Regions from separate parts of the Paenibacillus sp. NPDC057967 genome, predicted to be linked through region 3. Evidence: riboswitches for the same ligand, from Rfam matches in the RefSeq annotation. Region 3 holds a riboswitch; each other region holds the start of a gene.
The links. Region 3 has a riboswitch for cyclic di-AMP ahead of ACFVSO_RS23945 (C40 family peptidase). Riboswitches for the same ligand answer to the same signal wherever they lie in the genome.
Positions count from the first base shown of each region.

Region 1: another riboswitch for cyclic di-AMP. It lies ahead of ACFVSO_RS25120 (APC family permease); the one in region 3 lies ahead of ACFVSO_RS23945 (C40 family peptidase).
Region 2: another riboswitch for cyclic di-AMP. It lies ahead of ACFVSO_RS05295 (hypothetical protein); the one in region 3 lies ahead of ACFVSO_RS23945 (C40 family peptidase).

Region 1 covers NZ_JBHVQB010000011.1:109,184-116,349, forward strand. The annotation lists gene ACFVSO_RS25115 (hypothetical protein) at 1-2,309, opposite strand, end outside; cyclic di-AMP (ydaO/yuaA leader) riboswitch at 2,719-2,874, shown strand; gene ACFVSO_RS25120 (APC family permease) at 3,007-4,830, shown strand; gene ACFVSO_RS25125 (suppressor of fused domain protein) at 4,904-5,623, opposite strand; gene ACFVSO_RS25130 (sensor histidine kinase) at 5,756-7,166, opposite strand, start outside.
Region 2 covers NZ_JBHVQB010000002.1:173,225-180,390, forward strand. The annotation lists gene ACFVSO_RS05265 (superoxide dismutase family protein) at 1-10, opposite strand, end outside; gene ACFVSO_RS05270 (flagellin) at 249-1,061, shown strand; tRNA gene ACFVSO_RS05275 (tRNA-Pro) at 1,153-1,229, opposite strand; gene ACFVSO_RS05280 (substrate-binding domain-containing protein) at 1,292-2,236, opposite strand; gene modA (molybdate ABC transporter substrate-binding protein) at 2,411-3,208, shown strand; gene modB (molybdate ABC transporter permease subunit) at 3,208-3,873, shown strand; cyclic di-AMP (ydaO/yuaA leader) riboswitch at 4,056-4,258, shown strand; cyclic di-AMP (ydaO/yuaA leader) riboswitch at 4,332-4,496, shown strand; gene ACFVSO_RS05295 (hypothetical protein) at 4,623-5,069, shown strand; gene ACFVSO_RS05300 (signal peptide protein) at 5,063-5,170, shown strand; gene kdpA (potassium-transporting ATPase subunit KdpA) at 5,213-6,883, shown strand; gene kdpB (potassium-transporting ATPase subunit KdpB) at 6,933-7,166, shown strand, end outside.
Region 3 covers NZ_JBHVQB010000010.1:30,606-37,771, reverse strand. The annotation lists gene ACFVSO_RS23950 (glutamine--tRNA ligase/YqeY domain fusion protein) at 1-1,486, opposite strand, end outside; cyclic di-AMP (ydaO/yuaA leader) riboswitch at 1,712-1,862, shown strand; gene ACFVSO_RS23945 (C40 family peptidase) at 1,868-2,356, shown strand; gene ACFVSO_RS23940 (MFS transporter) at 2,380-3,627, opposite strand; gene ACFVSO_RS23935 (GNAT family N-acetyltransferase) at 3,735-4,223, shown strand; gene ACFVSO_RS23930 (hypothetical protein) at 4,461-4,754, opposite strand; gene motA (flagellar motor stator protein MotA) at 4,972-5,778, shown strand; gene ACFVSO_RS23920 (flagellar motor protein MotB) at 5,756-6,583, shown strand; gene rluF (23S rRNA pseudouridine(2604) synthase RluF) at 6,673-7,166, opposite strand, start outside.

The DNA of each region.
Region 1 (7,166 bases), on a different contig from region 3:
TACGCCTGCCCGTTCAGCGTCATGCAGACCGGCTTGCACAACCGGTTGCCTCCGCTGCTGCAATCGAGACTCGCTACCGTCGCCGTCGGCAAATCACCCGCATGCCAGATATGCTTTTGACTCGGAGCGTCGTAGACGATTTTTTCCTTATATTTGTACTGCGTATCCTGCGTGAGCGGGACGAGAATTTCCGTAATGCTGCCGGAAAGCCGCAACGAGGTTGAGCCGTCGTCCGGGAAAGCGGGCAGCCATTCGCCCTGGTATTTGCCGCACAGCCAGCCGCTCTCGGAGTAGATGCCCGCCATAATTTGCAGCTTGCCTCCGACCGGTATATCTGCGAACGTCAGCTTAAGCGGCGTGCTGGACGTCGTCTCGGGCATTTTGCCCTTCAGCACGAAGTTCGTTCCGCCCTGGTACTGGACGGTCACTTGATAGTGATGGGACACAGCTGGCCAGACGGCCGTCTCCGGATGTCCTGCTTCGCCGTGCTCCGGGTCTGGCTTCAACGTAAACTCCAGATCCATGGAACGGGCCACGGTGGCCGACAGCGTCGATGGGGAGGACATAATTTCGCCCGTCGTAACAGCCATGCTCGCAACATTAATCGCCATGTTCGCAGCCCGAAGCGCCCAGCCGACAAACGGAATGTTAGTGGCAAGCGCAGCCGCTGTAATTTCGCCCGTTATTTTCAGTGCGAGCTTCTCCAGTCCCTTCTTCACCAGCATGCCCGCAACTGCATTGGCTACGGTGGACAGTGCCCACTTCGTATGACCAAGCGCAGATGCCGTCGCCACCCCTCCGCCGACGATTGGGAAAGCAACGCCCAATACGGCGATAATGTTATCCCAATCATCGACAAATTCGTTAAACCATTTGGAGCTTGTAATCGCCGCTCCCGCTACGAGGAAGATGGTCGGGATGCCGTACTGCATAATGCCCGTCATCAGGGACCCGACCAGAGCTATATCCTTATCCCACTGAGACGTGCCCAGACCGCCGAATTGCAGCTTAAGGCTCGTCGCATCGCTTGGAAATTTGAACGACAACGTTTTGGGATCGGTGGGCATCGGTATGCCCATCACCGAGTTGACCGCCGAGACCGGCGTAATAAATTTTTTGTAATCCGTCTCGAACCAGCTTCTCATAAATTCCGGCAGCTTCTCTTCCCAACCCTCCGGATTTTTGATTTGCTCGCCTTTCTCGTTAAAAAACTGCGCAAACGCGCCTACCGACCGCAAATACGTATTTTTCACATCGATAGAAAACGTGCCATCCGCATGGAACTTCAGCGAGCCTGCATTTACGTCCAGCCCGTGATTCGGCGTCAGCTCCTTTACCGTCCACTTGAACTGAGGGGCGGCAGGCTCCACGCCCTTCACTCCGGTAGCGTAGGTTCTGCGAACGGTGACACTGCTGGAGCCGCTGTTGTCCTGATGCTCGCTCGCCGTCTTGCCCTGGTTTACGCTCCACGTCTGGTTTTGCAGCGCGGTATCGTTGCTCGCCGTCTGCATCGCTCCGCCGTTCGGCGCTGTGGCCGCATCTGTTGTCATTTCCGACCATTTGTACTCTAAAACGCGGTCGCCTACTTTGCGATCAGCCAAATCGAACTCAAAATAAAGCGGATTGCCGTCCTTATCAACGGAATCGGTAATAGTCGCCCATCCGCCCGTCGAGCTGGCTTCGCCTTGTTTGCTGAGGATGATTGCCAGATTTCGAACCCGGTTATATTGCTGCGGATTAACGATTTCGGAAGGGTAAATATGATCGTTGGTCACAATGGAGGCCGTATGCGGCCGGTTGGAAGCAAGCTCCGGATTGGAGAACAGAATCGAGATCGCAGTATCAATCGGCGACTGCAGCAGCTCGGCATCGACGCAGGCTTGAATGAGCTCTCTATTGCTTAAACTATTGGCCAATTTGGTTAGGCCCAGTGCGCTCAGCTTAGGATGGTGATAAATGCCGTTCCGCGCCATTTTGCGCTCATAGTACTTTCTGCGATGCCTCTCGGGAATATGGATCGATACGTGATGTAGCGCAGGCAGATAAATGTCGGGGTTGGGATCGGGCGATGTGACCCGAATACGGGTCAAATGATCGGGCGGAAACAACTCTTCTGGAATTTCAGCATAGTGCGTGAACAGACTGCGGCTCGTTTCTGAGAGCAGCGAAAGCGCCCGGTTGCCCGAAGCTGCAGTGCGAAGGGTATGTACGGTATGCGCCTTCGTTACCACCTTTTCCGTGCCCACCCAAGTGGTGAGTTCTTGGCCCTTATAGCCCTCCACCAGTTGGAAATGAAATGTTTTTGCCATTTGCATTCTCCTTTCGGAATTTACTACTGAGACGCAAGGGCTACCGACATTTAAATGTAAAAACTTGTGAAAAAACCCTTTTGCTGTACTCTTATAAATTATAGCAATAAATAGTAACATTTGGGAATTGTTTTTTTCGAGGATCACGAGACCGCAAATTCCGTGCATGACGAACTTGGGCTGCCAATGGCAGTCCTATAAAAAGGGGAGATAGCGGAGACCCCGCATCTAATCATTTTTTGATTTCGCGAGCTTGAAGAAGATAAAATGCGCGCCGCCAAGAGCGAAGTGGAAATAAGCGCTTTTTCAGACGAATGTTACCCAATTTCACGCCAAGCTTCCTCCCCTGTTTGTTTACAGCCTGCTTATCGAGGAGTAAGATTTATCAATGTAAGCTCACAAATACATGAATCCTTGATCGCTTAATTCTGCATGCAGAAACGGGGGAACCATCGGAGTGGCTTGCCATTCCAGGGGTGAATCGCTTGATTGTCTCAATCAGCGTAAGGTTACTTTCAGACCTGAATCCGTCAGCTAACCTCGTAAGCGTCTCGAAAGAGGAACTCATCGCGTTTTTTAGAAACCGCGGGAAGGTCCCTACTTCCCTGCGGTTTTTTTGCCATTCGATGAAGAGATTAAGGTTTATCGTTGACTCGGAATTGAGCTGCAATCCTCATAAAATGGAGTGGATGACGACATGGCAGCTTTTAAACGTTTTTTAATCGGCAAGCCTTTGAAGACAAATGAACTGGGCGAGCAAAAATTGAACAAGAAAAAAGCGCTCGCGATTTTATCCTCGGACGCTCTCTCATCCGTCGCATACGGACCTGAGCAAATTTTATTGGTTCTCATTACGGTTAGCGCCGCAGCATTCTGGTATTCGATCCCCATCGGGATCGGCGTGTTAATCTTGCTGACTGCCCTGATTTTGTCGTATCGTCAAATCATATTCGCTTATCCGCATGGTGGCGGGGCTTATGTCGTTTCTAAAAATAATCTCGGCGTATACCCCGGTCTGGTGGCAGGCGGATCACTCCTTGTTGATTATATTCTGACGGTAGCCGTCAGCGTATCGGCTGGTACCGATGCCATTACGTCCGCCTTCCCTTCGCTGCATGAATATAAGGTTCCGATTGCCGTCGTATTCGTACTACTGCTTACTCTGCTGAATTTGAGAGGCGTGACAGAATCAGCGTCTATTCTGGCTTATCCGGTATACTTGTTTGTTTTGTCCCTATTGATCTTGATCGGAGCCGGCTTATACCGCATCATAGTCGGCGGTGTCGCTCCGGAGCTGCATACGCCAATCGGCACGCCTATAGCAGGGATCACCTTATTCTTACTGCTTAAGGCATTCGCTTCCGGAAGCTCAGCACTTACCGGGGTCGAGGCGATTTCCAATGCAATTCCGAACTTCAAGAGCCCTGCCCCTAACAATGCCGCCAAAACATTGTCTGCTATGGGAATATTGCTCGCTCTGTTGTTTTCGGGGATCGTGGTGCTCGCGTACATGTACGGCATCAAGCCGCTTGATGAAGCCACCGTCGTTTCGCAAATCGCCGAAACAACGTTCGGACGCCATTTTATGTACTTCTTCGTCCAGGGGACTACTGCTCTCATTCTGATACTTGCCGCCAATACGGGATACTCGGCATTCCCGCTGCTTGCCGTCAACCTGGCGAAAGATAAGTTCATTCCAAGAATGTTCACCGTTCGCGGCGACCGGCTCGGCTATTCGAACGGCATTTTAATTCTAGGATTGCTGTCGATTCTGCTCATCATCGCTTTTCAAGGAAAGACGGAGCATCTGATCCCGCTCTATGCTGTTGGGGTATTCATCCCCTTCACTTTGTCCCAATCGGGCATGATGGTGAAGTGGATACGCGAGAAGCCGGCAGGCTGGATCACAAAGCTGACCATCAACACGGCGGGAGCTCTTATCAGCTTCACGGTTTCGATGATGTTCTTCATCACCAAATTGGCGCAGGTATGGCCGGTACTTGTGTTTTTGCCGCTCATCGTTTATTTGTTCCACCGCATCAAAAAGCATTACGAAGCGGTCGGCGATCAACTGCGTCTTGCCACATGTGAGCCGGCGGTTCCGATCAAAGGCAACGTCATCATCGTGCCGGTATCCGGCATCACCCATGTCGTGGAGCAGTCGTTAAATTATGCGCAGTCTCTCGGCGCCGAGCAAATCATCGCCGTCTACATCCCGTTCGACCGGGAAGAAGAAACAAAGTTCGAGAAGAAATGGAGTCAGTGGAAACCGGAGGTTCGCCTGGTCACGCTGCACTCCCCATACCGGAGCATCATCCAGCCGCTCAGTAAATTCATCGACATGGTGAAACGCAAAGCGGATGAGTCCAATTACCAGGTAACGGTAGTCATTCCTCAGTTCATTCCAAAGAAGGGCTGGCATAATCTTCTTCATAACCAAAGCAGCTTTATGATCCGGACGCATCTGCTCTACCGCAAGGACATTATCATTACGACCGTGCCTTACCATTTGAAGAAATAAACAAAAAAAGCTTGGATTCCTGATTCAGGAATCCAAGCTTATCTATTGAATATTGAATTGCCTCCTAAAACCTCTAATCAGCTACGCACGTATTGCGCCGATTCAAATCTAGAATCTCGTTAACGTTGTATTCCTCGAACTTATCCAGCAGCGGGTCGCTGCCATGCTTTAGCTTAAGATCCATCTCTTCCGGGTACAGTGGAACGATAGCGTAGAAGTGTACGGTCCGTCCATCCTCCATATCTAGCGAAATAAAATCTTCGTCTACTTCAAGAGGAGGCAGCAAAATGATTCCGTTCATGCTCGTTTGCTGTGAAAGCGGTTCGGCCGGATCTCCGTTAGGAATCGTATGTTCCCAGCCTAGCCAAGTTTCGTAGTCATGAGGAAATCTAGCCAGCATCTTCAGCCATCGAATAGGCCAATAATAATTCGGATTTTCTAAATCCTCTTGCGAGAATCGCCAATCCGGAGGCAGGCAGATCATCAATTCCGCAAATTCATAGCCTTCCGCATCTTCTGGCGTATTCATAGGTAAAAAGCTCATGCCCGTTGTGAACAACGTATAGTAGTTGCGCTCAGGAGTCGGATGAATAATGTGAACGTCAATATGTACAACATCCGATAGGATTTCGTGAAATACGGAATCGATCTCCCCGATATGCCGTTGCACATGTTCTTCAATTCTGCTCACCCATTCTTCTTCCCCGTATTCCGGTGGTTGCCATTCCCGCTGTCTATCGCTGTAGCGATAGATCGGGTACCCTGACTCCGAATACTCCGATGATTTCGACATGTTCGCCTCTCCTCTGCTTCATCCAATTTCTACCCAATGGAATTAGTATAACGAAGCTGTATATTTTAGACAATGAGAGTAGAGTCCCTCACTCCATATTTCCAGATTGATACAGCCATTGCTTTCAAGGCATCAGTTCTCCTCCGTCAAAGCGTCCAGCTCAATCACAATCGTTGATCCTTTGCCAACCTCACTCAATACTGCGATGTCACCGCCATGCGCTTCAACGATGTCCCGAGCAATCGCCATGCCAAGACCTGATCCTTGATGCGCTGCCCCCGTATGGGTCCCCCGGTAGTAGCGGTCAAAGATACGCTCCAGTTCCTCCTCGCGGATGCCCTTCCCGTCATCTCGAATCACGATCCGCGTCCGCTCTCCGCTTTCCAGGCTGACCGTAATCCGAACATGTTCGTCATTATGGACAACGGCATTATAAAGCAAATTGAAAATGACCCTGCGGAACAAAATGCCGTCAACTTCCTGCATGATGTCCTCCCGATCCGTCTGAAACTCGATATGCCGATCCCCATATCTCTGATCATTAAGCACATCAATGACTACACCACGGAGCAGGCCAGTCAAATTCACACGTTTCCTATCAAGCGAAAAATCCTTATTTCTGAGCCGTGTCGATAGATTCAAATCCTCGATCACTTCTTCAATGTACACCGACTTCTTTTCAATAATAGCGGCGTATTCACGAATTTCCTCCCAAGTAAAACGGTAATCGGGGTCCTTCATCATTTCGGCATATCCTTTGATCGAGGATAATGGCGTTTTCAAATCATGCGAAATATTGCCGATCCACTCTTCCTTCATCCGGTCAAGCTTTTTCCTCTCGCGCTCCGTTTCCTTCAGACGGGAGGACAGCAGATTCATATTTTGAAAAACGCCGTGATAAATTCCGCGCTCTTCCATCTTCGGATAAGCTTCTTGATTTGCGAGGCTGCGAATGCCGCCGATCAGCGTCTGAAGCGGCAGGGTAAGCTTTTTGCTGAACAGGTATCCGACGATAAGCGCAATCAAAATATCAACCGCAAATACAATCAGCGCCGCGCGCAGCGTCATCAGAAAACTCCGGTGATCAAATGAAAATACATACCGTTCGAGATACGGATTTTCGATGCCGACCAAATAGCTGAGCCTGCGATTTTCATAGCTGGCCTCTCCGACGAAAACAGTCGTATCCTTGTTCACTTCCTGATATTTGTACATCTGTACAATATCCGTTGGAGTATAACGATCCGGGAGCTGCATAGGCTGCCGGTATTCATACAACACCTGTCCGCTTTCGTCCAGAATCTGAATCCAGGCGTTCTGCTCCTCCAATTGCCGCTGCCCCTCATCCGTGATTCCCGCTGACGAACCGGAAAATTGCATATGCCGTTGAAACTCGCGGGTAAACGTCTCTGGTGAAGTTGCCTCGCCGGGAAAAAAGGGCATCTGGTTCACTGCTCTTACCACAATATAACCAATCGTCATCAGCCCGTTCAGCACAATAACCAGACTGACAATGAGGACGATCGAAGCCAGGTATCTCCCC
Region 2 (7,166 bases), on a different contig from region 3:
TTTTTTTCATGGGTTCCTCCTGAAGTATGGACATGTAGATTTAACCGTTGCTGGAACGGCTTTATCTTTAGGATGTGCATAAATATGGAAAATATTCTATAGGTGATAAGTTTCCGCATTAAATAAGGATTTGGGGAAATTTAATTCCAAAAAAAACCTAATCAGGTATTACAATTTTGAAGGGACAGGTCGATACTAATAAAAGAACGGGATTAGGACTATATGACTATTAATCTGGGGGTGTTGCGATGCGTATCATGTCAAATTTACCAGCGCTTAATGCTTCCCGTACTTTATCTATGAATCAATATCGAATGTCTGTAGCCATGGAAAGGTTGTCATCCGGTTATCGGATTAATCGCGCAGCGGATGATCCGGCTGGTTTGTCGATCTCGGAGAGAATGCGCGCACAAATTCGAGGGCTGCAGCAAAGTGCAAGGAATATTCAGGATGGCATATCACTAATTCAGGTTGCAGAGGGTGCAATGCAGGAAATGCATGCCATGCTTCAGAGAATGAATGAGCTGGCCGTCCAGGCTTCGAATGGCACTTATAATGATAGCGACAGAAAAAGTATGCAAAAAGAATTTGATTTGCTTAGGACCGCTATAAATGATATTGCGAAGAATACACAATTTAACGGTAACCACTTATTAAATGGCGGCTTACCGATTCATATCAATACTTTAGGACAAAATGGGCATGGATTAGATCTGGAAAGACCTGAAGTAACAAGTTCAATGCTTGGCTTGACAGGTCTTGATATTTCCACACAAAACGGGGCATCCGATGCATTGTCTTCATTGAAAACCGCAATGAGCACTGTTTCGACGGAACGGGCAAAACTAGGCGCATCACAGAACCGTCTTGAACACACGTATAACTTTGTTATGAATTATGTGGAGAATTTGACTGCCGCGGAGTCGAGAATAAGAGATGCAGATATGGCGAAAGAAATGATGGAATTAGCTAGGGCACGTGTCTTAGAATCCGTTGGATTAGCGATATTGGCTCAAGCCAATTCGTTTCCGAAAAGTATTTTAAAGCTACTGGAGATATAGGAGTACGATAAAAATCCCACTGTTTTCGTGATACAACGAAAACAGTGGGATTTTTATTGCTGCTATATCCATGAATACTCTTATGTTGCAGTGGTCGGAGTAACTGGATTCGAACCAGCGACCTCACCCACCCCAAGGGTGCGCGCTACCAGGCTGCGCCATACCCCGGTATGTTCCTTCTCTATTTCTATGATATGAACCAGTCCACTATGTGTAAAGATATGGATGAATTATGGCGTCTCATACAGCACTTGGCCAGTCAGAGACAGGTCATAGCCGGAGATGGAGTGCAGTTCCTGCCGGAACTCATCTGAGCGCAACACAGCCAGTAGCTCGTGAAGCCATGGCTTGCTGCGGTCGTATTTCAGAATAACCAGATCGTATCGTTCTTGCGTGAGCGGGATAAAATCCACCTGTTCCACAATGGATGCGGCTCTGGCGGTTCCCACTCCTACATCGGCTTCACCCGATGCAACCTTGGAGGCGACGGAGATATGGCTGGTGTGGATGTTGTCATAGCCAGTAATGCTCCCAGGCGAGATTCCGTTCAGCCGCAGCTGCTCATCCAGCAGTACACGCGCCCCCGACCCCACCTCTCGATTGGCGAGCCTTAGTCCGGGGAGGTTAAGATCCCGCCATGCAGTAAGGCCGTAAGGGTTGCCCTTTGACACGTACAATCCGGCAGGACGGCTTAACAGATTGACGACGATGTACGGCATGCCAATGAGCAGGCGGCGGATATAAGGGATATTATATTCGCCGCTGTCACCGTCCAAGAGATGCGTACTGACGATGTCCGCCTCCCCTCTGTACATGCTGATCAAGCTGTCTAGGCTTCCGGTATGCGAGCGCAGCGGCCGTAGCCCGGGCATGCGGCGCTCCAGATGGCTGGCGAGCATATCAAGACTGATATCCTGTCCGGTGAGGACAGGCGCTGTGCCCGTCCGATGGGCAACGATTGGAGCAGCCGTCGGAGCCGTATATGCCTCTTGTCCGGCTGACTTTGCTTTGCTGCGCTGCTTGTAGGCTTCAAGGTCAGAAGCGTCGATGCGCATTTGCTTGCCGACCCGATAGGAGGGGAGCTCACCCTTTTTAATCAGATCATAGACGGTTAGCTTTGAAATTTTAAGCAGTTGGGCGATTTCTTCCGTCGTGTAGGAGAGATGCTGAGACATGTTCGATTGTCCTCCTGGTCCGTTTTCCAATTTTGATATAGCCATTGTAGCATATTGGAGCCGGGTGAACGGAGGGCAGGAATGATATTTACAGATCGGAATAGGGGTATGTATAATGCTATTTAGATATATTTGAATATAAATAGATATAACTAGTTATTGGAGCGAGGGAGAATGAACGGAATGAAGAGAAAAGCAATTGTAATTCTGATGGCGGTTGTAATGATGTTGGTAATGACTGCTTGCGGCAAAGACTCTAAGGAGACGAAAGCGGAATTGACGATATCCGCAGCGGCAAGCTTGACCGATGCGCTGAACGAGCTGAAAGCGGCTTATGAGAAGGAACATCCAGGCGTTACGCTGTTGTTCAATTACGGAGCTTCCGGCTCGCTGCAGCAGCAGATTGAGCAAGGTGCGCCAGCGGACTTGTTCTTGTCGGCTGCGGCCAAGAACATGGACGCATTGGTGGATAAGGGACTTATAGATGCGCAGGATCGAATCAACTTGTTATCCAACGAGCTTGTTCTGGTGACGCCGGAGGGCAAAGGGGACAGTGTCGGGAGCGTACAGGATTTGTTGTCTGCTTCGGTGAGCAAGCTCGCAATAGGCATTCCAGAGAGCGTGCCTGCCGGTGCGTATGCGAAGGAAGCGCTGACGAATGCCGGTATATGGGACCAGCTTCAAGAGAAGGCGGTTCAGGCCAAGGACGTGCGGCAAGTGCTTCAGTATGTAGAGACGGGCAACGTGGATGCGGGCTTTGTCTACCGCACGGACGCACTGTCATCGGAATCGAAGACGGACATCGCTTTTGCGGCCGATCCGGACAGCTACAAGCCGATTCTGTATCCGATCGGGATCATCAAGGCGACCAAGCATGAGAAGCAAGTACGCGAATTGTACGACTACCTGCAGACGGAAGAAGCGCTCAACCTGTTCGTGAAATACGGCTTCAGCCTGCCGAAGCAGCCTTAATGAGCTGGCAATCGTTCTGGCCGCCAGTCGTACTGTCATTGCAGGTGGCACTGATCTCCAGCATTGTCGCGGCCGTGGCGGGCATTGCCGCAGCATGGTGGATGTCGAGAAGGTCATTCCGAGGCAAAATCTTGCTGGAGACGGCTTTCATGCTGCCGCTGGTGCTGCCACCCACTGTGGTCGGCTTTCTGCTGCTCGTGCTGTGGGGACGGCAAGGGATTCTTGGCAAAGCGGCAGAGTGGGTCTTCTCCGCGCCGGTTCTCTTCTCGCCATGGGCGGCTGTTATCGCTTCGATCGTAGTGGCGTTCCCGCTGGTGTACCAGACGATGAAGGTAGCGCTCGATTCGGTGGACAAGAATCTGGAGGATGCCGCACGTTCGGCAGGCGCCGGCGAGTGGAAGGTATTCCGCTATGTTACGCTGCCGCTGACGATGCGCGCCGTAATGACTGCCTATATACTCGGCTTTGCGCGCAGCTTGGGCGAGTTCGGGGCAACACTGATGATTGCGGGCAACATTCCGGGCAAGACGCAGACCATTCCTACCGCGATCTATGTCGCGGTCGATTCCGGCAATATGCCGATGGCTTGGGCCTGGACGGCTGGCATGGTCGTGATCTCGTTTGCCCTGCTGCTGGCGACGGGCGGTCTTCGGAAAAATCCATAAAAGGGCTCGCCTGCAAGGCGGAAATCGTGTGCGGCTGTGATTGCACGAGTGTAGAAGAGCTTTTCTCCGAGAAGAGCCGATGAATGCGATAAATCAGATTGCAAGGTATGGAAAATCGGTGAAAGCAGCATTTACTGCTGCTTTACACTTTCAGAAGACAGGAGTAATATTCGGATTAAGCTTTACAGCAATCGCTGAGTTTCCCGCAAGAGGCGGGAAAACGGGGGAACCATTCGCCAAGTGAACAGTCCGGTGTGAGAGCCGGAAGTTCGGATGGCAAGGGGTGAATCGCTTGCAGCGCCAGATTGGGCGCCGGCCAAGCGTAGGGCGACTCTCACCGTCCGAATCCGACAGCTAACCTCGTAAGCGTAGATGGAGAGGAAGTGGCTTGTGATCGCATTGGCGACCACAGGGGACACGTGCCTCTGTGGTTTTTTGATGCGCAAATAGGATTATGACCAAGCAACACGCTGAGTTTCTGCACAGAGCAGAAAACGGGGGAACCATTCGATTTTGCGCCAAGCGTGAAATCCCGGGGTGAATCCGGACCTGGCAGGTCCGGTAGGGCGGCTCTCACGCCCGAATCCGACAGCTAACCTCGTAAGCGATTCGAGAGAGGCCAATTGCAGCTCTTCAGCATAAGCGAAGCTTGTTTCGCTATGCCTACAGAAGAAGCCGCGAGGGACCCCTCCTTCGCAGGCTTCTTTTTTTGCGCCCAATTGGCTGAAAGGGATAAAGGAGAATGAAGAGTGAACTCGTTCCATTCAAAGCTTACGCTGGTATATGCGCCGAATGAATACGGTCGGCAATTTGTGAAGCTGTTGCTATACAAGGGCTGGCCTGTAGCGGCTTTGGTCAGCAGCGGCAGGCAACGGCGAATCCATGAGGGATTCGGAATCAGCTGCTTTATCAAGCTCGATACGAAAGACCAGGATTGTTCGCTGAAGGGCGGACAGATTCATGATGTGTATTTATTCGATAACTCTGTGCCGCTGGTTTGCAGGTACTTAAAGCTATTCCGTCCGCTTGTATCGGGCAGAATCATCGTGGTGACCCAGAATAACAGCATTCCAGGGCTATATCGGCATTTGGGAGCGGATCAGCTGCTGCATGCGTCGCTGCAGCCGGAGGAGCTTGTATCGGAATTCGAAGAGAATCGATTGGAGAAGAACGGAGAGGAGGATGCATCGTGCTAGATGTGATCTTGGTTGCATTTTTGGTTGTGCTGGTGGCTTCCGTATGGGGCCTTGCCGCTTGGTCGGCGAAGGAAACGGATAGCGGGCGGAAGGATCAATAGTTTATCCATTATGGGTGATGAAATGAGGGACTGGAAGTGACGATTGCCGGGCTTCTTTCGATTGGCATTTTTCTATTAATCGTTGTGACGTTGGCAAAGCCAACAGGATTATATATCGCGCGTGCATTCGATTATTCGCCTACAACTCTCGACCGCGCTTTCGGCTGGCTGGAGAAGCCGATTATGGCGCTTAGCGGCATCCAAAAAACGAACCAGACCTGGAAGCAATATGGGTTATCGCTCGTGTTCGCCAACGCTTTTATGATTCTGGTCGTCTATATGATCTTCCGGCTGCAGCACTTGCTCCCTCTCAATCCGGGCAACATTGCAGCTATGGAGCCTACGTTGGCGTTCAATACGGCTATCAGCTTTATGACGAATACGAACCTGCAGCATTACAGCGGGGAGAGCGGCATGTCTTATTTGGCACAAATGCTTGCAATTGTCTTCTTGATGTTCACGGCACCGGCAACGACGCTTGCCGCAGCTATGGCGTTCATTCGAGGCTTGGCTGGCAAGCCGCTTGGCAATTTCTTTGTCGATATGATTCGTTCCATTACGCGCATTCTGCTGCCGATTGCTATCGTCACATCGCTTCTGTTCGTATCGCAGGGTGTGCCTCAGACGCTGGAGCCTTCTGTGACGGCTGCGACGATGGAAGGAGCTGAACAGCATATCGCAAGAGGGCCTGTCGGATCGTTCCTGGCGATTAAGGAGCTGGGCAACAACGGCGGAGGCTTCTTCGGAACAAACTCTGCTCATCCCCTCGAGAATCCAACCAATCTGTCCAATCTGCTGCAAATGCTGCTCATGATGCTGGTGACGACAGCGTTGCCGTTTGCCTACGGGAAGATGGTTGGCAACCGGAAGCAGGGCCTTGTCTTATTTTGTGCAATGGGCGTGATGTTCCTCGTTATGATAGGAGCCTCGCTGGCCGCTGAGAGTGCCGGCAATCCCGCCCTTGGGGAGATCGGCATGGATTCGTCGCAAGGCAGCATGGAAGGCAAGGAGGCGAGGTTCGGTCTGGAGGCTTCTTCCTTGTATTCCGTCGTTACGACCGCTTCGGAGACGGGAGCTGTCAATACGATGCACGATACGCTTACGCCGCTGGGCGGGCTGGTGCCGCTGGCCAATATGATGCTGAATACGATCTACGGCGGGATCGGCGCCGGATTTATGAATGTGCTGATGTATGCCATTATCGCGGTATTTATTGCCGGGCTTATGGTGGGCAGAACGCCGGAATTTTTGGGCAAAAAAATCGAAAGCAGGGAAATGAAGCTGATCGCGATTGTTCTGCTGGTACAGCCGCTGCTCATTTTGGTGCCATCTGCAATTGCGCTCATGGTATATCCGGAGACCGTCTCGAATCCGGGTTTTCACGGTCTGACTCAGGTATTGTACGAATTCACCTCCTCCGCTGCCAATAACGGATCTGGATTTGAAGGGCTGGGCGACAATACGCCGTTCTGGAACATGATGACGGGAGCGGTTATGTTTTTCGGGCGTTATATTGGCGTTATCTTGCTGTTGGCGGTTGCAGGGTCGCTGCTCGCGAAGAAGCCGGTGCCGGATTCGATCGGCACATTCCGTACGGACCAGCCATTATTTGGCGCTCTGTTCGCAGGAACGGTCTTCGTGGTTGGCGCGCTTACGTTTTTCCCGTTTGTTGTACTGGGACCGATTGCGGAGCAATTGACCTTAATGCCATAGTGCTTTTTCGTGAAGGAGAGAGAATCTCGTGAGCCATAAAAAACAATCGATGTGGACGGGGCCGATCGCAAGACATGCGATGAAAGAGGCTTTCCTGAAGCTGGACCCGCGTCTCATGATTAAAAATCCGATTATGTTTGTCGTTGAACTTGGATTTGTAGTTGCGCTATTATTGGCGGTATTCCCGGATGCGCTGGGGTCCTCGGATATCGATGCCTGGTTCAACCTTGCGGTGGCTGCCATTCTGCTCTTGACCATTCTGTTCGCCAACTATGCGGAAGCG
Region 3 (7,166 bases):
TAATCCGCTCCAGGAATGAGGTATCCACTTCATTGGACTCGTCCAGGATAAGCGGTTCGAACAAGCGGAAGTCGGCAGGAATCGCTTGCGAAGCTTCCACCCAGTGAATCGTCCCCTTCACCTTGCGTGCATTAAAGCCGCTGCCGCTCTTTGTTTCCGGATCATACGTGCAATGCAGCTCCACGACCTCGCCGTTCCCGTCCTTGATTACGTCTTGGCAAGTAATGAAGTATGCATGCTTCAGGCGCACTTCGTTGCCAGGGAACAAACGGAAGTACTTGCTGGGCGGGTTCTCCATAAAGTCGTCGCGCTCGATATAAATTTCACGCGAGAACGGGATTTGGCGAACGCCCATCTCCTCGTTCTCCGCATTATTCTCCGCATCCAGAAGTTCCGTCTGGCCCTCCGGATAATTCGTAATGACCACCTTAAGCGGACGTAGTACCGCCATCGTACGAAGCGCCTTCAGCTTCAGATCCTCCCGGATAAAATGCTCCAGGTTCCGCTCATCTACAACGCTGTTGCTCTTCGCAATGCCGATCTCGCGGCAGAACGTACGGATCGCTTCTGCCGTAAAGCCTTTGCGGCGCATGCCGCTGATCGTAGGCATGCGCGGATCATCCCAGCCCTCTACGACGCCTTCGTCTACGAGCTGCTTCAAATAACGCTTGCTCATCACGGTATTCGTTATATTCAGACGGGCAAACTCATATTGGCGCGGCTGCGACTCCATCTCGCATTCCGCGATTGCCCAATCGTATAGCGGCCGGTGATCTTCGAATTCAAGCGTACAAATCGAATGCGAGACACCTTCAATTGCATCGCTCAGCGGATGCGCGTAATCGTACATCGGATAAATATGCCACTCGCTGCCCGTGCGATGATGGTGGGCATGGGAGATCCGGTACAGGACAGGGTCGCGCATCGTAATATTCGCAGACGCCATATCAATCTTCGCACGCAGCACGCGCTCGCCTTCCTTGAATTCGCCAGCGCGCATGCGCGCGAACAAATCCAGGTTCTCCTCGACACTGCGATTGCGGTACGGGCTGTCCTTGCCAGGCTCCGTCAGCGTTCCTCTCAGCTCGCGAGTTTGTTCGGCTGTCAGATCGCATACGTACGCTTTTCCTTTTTTAATTAGAAGGACGGCGCGATTATACAATTCTTCGAAATAATCCGAAGCAAATCTCAGCTCATCCCACTCGAATCCGAGCCATTGCACATCTTCCTTAATTGCATCTACATATTCCGTGTCTTCCTTCGCCGGATTCGTGTCGTCGAACCGCAGATTCGTCTTGCCCTTGAACTCGTCGGCGAGCTCGAAATTCAGGCAGATCGACTTGGCGTGCCCGATATGCAAATAACCGTTCGGCTCAGGCGGGAAGCGAGTAATGACTTCCTGCACGCGGCCGCTCTTCAAATCTTCTACAACGATATTTTTAATAAAGTTCGAGGATGATGTCTTATTATCCACAGCGCTCTCCATCGCGACCAACCTTTCCCGTTAAATAGTTTTCTATTTATAATACACAAATTCCATTGAAAATACACTCAAGTTTAGGTGTCATAGCTTGGCTGAAATGATGTTTATCTCTATATATTTGTCTATGCCCAATAAGCGAATGTGTATATCTCGATTTGTATTATTAAAATCTACTCATTTTCAACACGAATCTACACTTTCCATTTATTATATTGGTTAAAGATGTTTAAACAAAAATTGCCTAATTCCCGCTCGGGAAACGGGGGAACCACTTTGGGTGAATTGATCTTGACGCACGGCACGCCGGGCGCCTGAGAGATCATAGGGAACCTTCAACCGAACCCCACAGCTAACCTCGTCGGCACCGGAAGGAGCTTCACCAAGTTGAAGAAGAAAGTCAGCATCATCTTGGCGGGCCTTGTTCTTATGCTCGCTTTCCAGGCTGGAAGCGCATTCGCCAGCGCATCCAAGATGGACGGCATCATTGATGAATTGATCGGAACACGTTATTCCTACGGCGGAACAACAACTAAAGGATTTGATTGCTCTGGATTTACGAGCTACGTGTTCAACAAGATGGGCATCGATCTGCCGCGCAGATCGTCCGATCAAGCAGGCGCCGGCACGAAAGTCGCAAAAACCGACCTTCAACCAGGCGATCTGGTGTTCTTCGACACTAGCGGTAAAAACAACGGCGGAATCTCCCATGTAGGCATCTACGTTGGAGACGGTAACTTCGCTCACGCTTCCACAAGCAAAGGCGTAATTATCGAGAAGCTGGATTCTTCCTACTACAAGCCGCGCTACGTAACGGCTGCACGCGTACTGGACGAGTCGCAATTTGAGAAATTTATCGTTGCTGCTGAGAAGTAATGATTAGAATAAAGAGGTTGCCCCTAGGAGGGGGCAACCTCTTTTTCGTTCATTCGATTCGACTGCTTGCGTCCTGCCATCATGAGCACGATTAATACGGCAATAAGTGCAATCACCAAAGCCGAGAGATAGTAGAGCGTCGTTCCCGTCGAATAGCGATCCATGAACCAGCCTGTCACCCGAGGGAATACAGCCCCTCCGACTCCGCCAAGTGCAACCAGCAAGCTTGTTGTCCGTTCCGTCATGCCTGGCAGCAAGCCATTCGCATACACGAGCGCAATGCCGAACACACCGGAGAAGCATAGTCCGCTTAGGGCAATCAAGATAAGCAGCAGACCTTGCTGCTGGAAGACGATCATTCCGATAAATACGACAGCTGCAGCCGCAGTCGTGATGAACAAATAGCTTGCATAGCCGATACGGTCCGCGATAATGCCCGCGAACAGCCTTCCCAGCACCATCGTTCCCCAGAATAAGCTTAGCGCAGCCGTAGCTGTTGAATCGGACATGCCTGTCCGCGATATGAGAATCGAAGGCAAATAGTTCGAAAAGCTCATCTCCATGCCTACATAGATCATGAAAAAAGCCGCGCTCAGCGCGAGAAAAGGAATCGACTTTGGCGCATATCCGAGCCAGCTAGCATGGTTCTTATTCCTCTTTAATACCGACGCTTGCTGACGCTCTTCCCCCTGTCCAGGGACAGAACGCTGCGGCGGACTTAAGCTGTCATCCAAGCTGCCGAACGACATCGTCAGCCACAGCACAAAGGTAATGCCCGCCATCGCGGATAGAATCGGAAAGGAAAGCTGCCATACATGCTGCTGTATAAGGAACGCCGCCGTAATCGGAATGAGCAGCGCCCCAATGCCGAAGAAGGTCTCCAGCCTGCTCATCGCCGAAGCCTTACCCTTCATATGATCGATAATGGTCGCCCCAACAATCGCTTCCGTCATCCCGAAGCCAATGCCGGCAATCGGGGCAAAGGCAAGCATCCAGCCCCATGGCAGCAGCAGGCTGTATGCCGCCTCACTTAAGGTAAGCAGCGCCATGGCGATCAGAACAGCCCCCCGCTTCCCGATCCGGCTGGTCAGAGCCGGCGCCAGCAGTACACCGAACAGAAATCCGATGAATTGATTCATGATCCATTGCCCGCCGTCTTTATAGGTAATGCCGTAATGGGCAATCAATTGCTCCAGCAACGCTCCGCCGACCACATGCGCAATGCCAATAACCAAATATGAGAGGCAGCCCATCCACAGCAGCTTCTTCATTCTAACCGACTCCCTGTCCTTACGCCCGATCGACGCCATCTGCTATAATCAAGTTTATGATATACGATAACCACAACACCTTCTATTATAAACCAAACCAGTCGTTAATGACCATTCAAGCCATGTCCGAGGAGCACGCCCGCTCCCTATGCGATTGGCACTATGTGCCGCCTTGGGACAGCTACAACTGGCCTGCATGGGAAAACATGAAAAAGGACGGAATCGAATTCGGCGATCCCGTCCTCCGTGCCTCCCAATATGCTGTTGTAATGGACGAACAGCAGTCTCTTATCGGCTTCGTGCAATTTTTCCCGATGGGTCATGTAACCCGATTGGGCCTTGGACTGCATCCTGAACGAATTGGCAAAGGATTAGGCGCTCGCTTCGCCCACACTCTGGCCAGAGAAGCGCTCCGCCGCTGGCCGGAGCACGAGATTGATCTGGAGGTTGCGAGTTGGAATACACGCGCTATCCGCGCATACGAGCGTGCCGGCTTCCGAATCGAAGATACGTATCTACGTCCCGCTCCAAGCGGTGAAGTTGAATGCCATTGCATGGTATTCCATCCAGACGGTTTGTCCGATGAGCAAGACTAGCTCTGCTCATTCGGATCTCCTCATCCAGGATACGAAGAACGGCCCCAAACTTCGGAAGGGGCCGCTCTCGACCTTTCGTCCAAGACTTCATACCCCACGAATGCGTCTCGTATTCAGTACAGTAATCGGCTGAAAACAGGCGCTTTTCTCCGTGTCATATGCGTATCCAAATCACTGGCGTCCATTTGCTCTCATTGAGCTGGAGGTGTCCGGCCTTGTAGTGATCTCACCTTGGAATCAGATGAGCCTAATAATTTGAATCACATTGTCGCCTTGCGACACTTCAATAACATGGTGTTTGCTATTATACGTAATCGCTCCGCCTCCGATGGCAATAACGGGATCTTCACCCAGGCCAAAAAACACATCGTCGGCCAGGGCCTCTAACACCTCTTGACGTTCCTCCGCAGCCAGCGCCTCCCATTCCTCCGGCTCCATCTCGAAGAACGAATAACTATTTTCGATTTCACCCACAGCAACTGTCAATTCCTTCAATATATCTGCATATTCGCGCGCGTGACGAACTCCCATTTGACAAACAGCTCCTTAAATTTAGTGAACACTTTTGTTTACTATAATCTCAGAATACCCTTTTGACGATATAAATAGAAGTAGACAAGCGTAAACGGCTGAGCTATTTCTACTAGCAATATCGTTTTCGCACAACGAATGAATATGAGACGGGCATACGCTTCGTGCTAATGTCTGCTTATACCATAAACTATTGATAACATGGACGGGGTGTATGATGAAGAACTCAACTATTATTGGTATCGTGGTAGGTCTAATCGCTGTGCTTGGCGGGATGGTAATCAAGGGCGCAAGTCTGACATCTTTGTTAAATCCCGCAGCCTTTATGATCATTATTCTCGGTACGGTCGCCTCGGTTTTGATTGCGTTCCCGATGGAAGAGCTGAAGAAGCTTGGGTCTCTGTTCAAAATTGTATTCTCCGAACAGAAGCTGACATCGCGAGAGGAGCTCATTAGCAAATTTATGGAATGGGCCTCCATTACACGCCGTGAAGGCTTGCTGGCGCTTGAAGCCCGTGTCGAAGAAATCGAAGATTCCTTCCTGCGCAACGGTATGCGCATGATTATTGACGGCAACGACCAGGATCTGGTCCGTGATGTACTGCTGGAGGATATTGCCGCAACAGAAGAACGCCATAAAGCAGGCGCCCTGATCTTCACTCAAGCTGGTACATACGCACCTACCCTCGGTGTACTTGGTGCCGTAGTAGGTCTCGTAGCTGCATTGTCCGACATGAGCGAGATGGAGAAGCTGGCTCACGCCATTGCCGGCGCATTCATCGCGACGCTGCTTGGTATCTTTACAGGTTATGTTCTGTGGCATCCGATTGCCAATAAGCTAAAACGAATTTCCAAGCAAGAGATTCAAATCCGTCTCATGATGCTGGAGGGCTTATTGTCCATCCAGTCTGGCGTCTCTACAATCGCCATTAACCAGAAGCTGTCCGTCTTCCTAACACCGACAGAGCGGAAGAAGCTGAGAGAGAAGGAGGAAGGGGCCGTTGAGCAAAAAGCGCAAGCATGAGGAACATGAAGAGCATGTAGACGAATCCTGGCTGATTCCTTACGCCGACCTGCTGACCCTTCTGCTCGCTTTGTTCATCGTTCTGTATTCCATGAACTCCGTGGACGTGAAGAAGTTCGAGGATATGTCCCGGGCCTTCAGCATTGCGCTGAGCACGGGAAGCGGCGTTCTGGATATGCCTGCCGTCACCGAGCAAGGAACCGATCCGGACAAGAGCGATAAGGACGCGGACGAGAAGGAAAACGAGCAGAACAAAGAAGATGAAGGCAAGCTCTCCGAAGCAGAGCTTCAAGAGCTCATTAAGCACGAGGAAGCAGAGCTTGAGGATCTGAAGAAGAAGATCGATGACTATATCGATAAAAATGGCCTTATGAGCGATCTGGAGACCAAGCTCAATATGTCTCAGCTGCTGATTACGATTAGCGACAACGCGCTGTTCGCGCCAGGTCAAGCAACGGTCAAGCCGGAAGCGAAGGAACTGGCGACAGCGATCGCAACGATGCTTCAGCAGTATCCGAAGTATGATATCGTTGTGGCCGGCCATACGGACGACACGCCGGTGAACCGTGCCGAATTCCGTTCCAACTGGGATCTAAGCTCCATGCGCGCCGTTCGCTTCATGGATATTATGCTGGAGAACAAAGAGCTGGAGCCGAAGCGATTCAGCGCCATCGGTTATGGCGAGTACCATCCGGTTGCGGAGAATACATCGACCGAAAACAAAGCCAAAAACCGCCGCGTCGAAGTTTCCATTATTCACACCTATGTGAATGCTTCAAATCCGCAGCAGTTGAAGGTCGAATAGCGAAGTCAGACACACTTCGCATCCATACAGAAAGCCGCCGGGCTTAATCCCCCGGCGGCTTCTCTCTTTTGTACGACACGTTAAACGTACTATTGCGGCGTATATTGAAGCGTATCGAACAGTTCTCGGCGCTCGCCTTCCGTCAAATCCCGCCACTTGCCGACCGGCAGCTCATCCAATCGAATGTTCATGACACGAATTCGCTTCAGACGGCGGACATGAAAGCCGAGCGTCTCGCACATTCTGCGAATTTGCCGGTTGCGTCCCTCCGTCAGGATAATCCGGAATGTTCTCTCCGCCACTCTAGTCACTTTGCACGGGAGCGTCATGCTGCCTAATATCTTAACCCCTTGGGACATTCCCCTCACAAAAGCTTCCGTAAGCGGCTTGTCTACCGTTACAATATATTCTTTCTCATGCTTTCCCTCGGAACGCAGGATCGGATTCACGACATCGCCGTCATTCGTCAGCAGAATCAGCCCTTCCGAATCCTTGTCCAACCGGCCAATAGGAAAGATCCGCTCCGCATGCCCTACGAAATCGACGATATTCCCTCTAATATGACGCTCAGTTGTACTGGTTA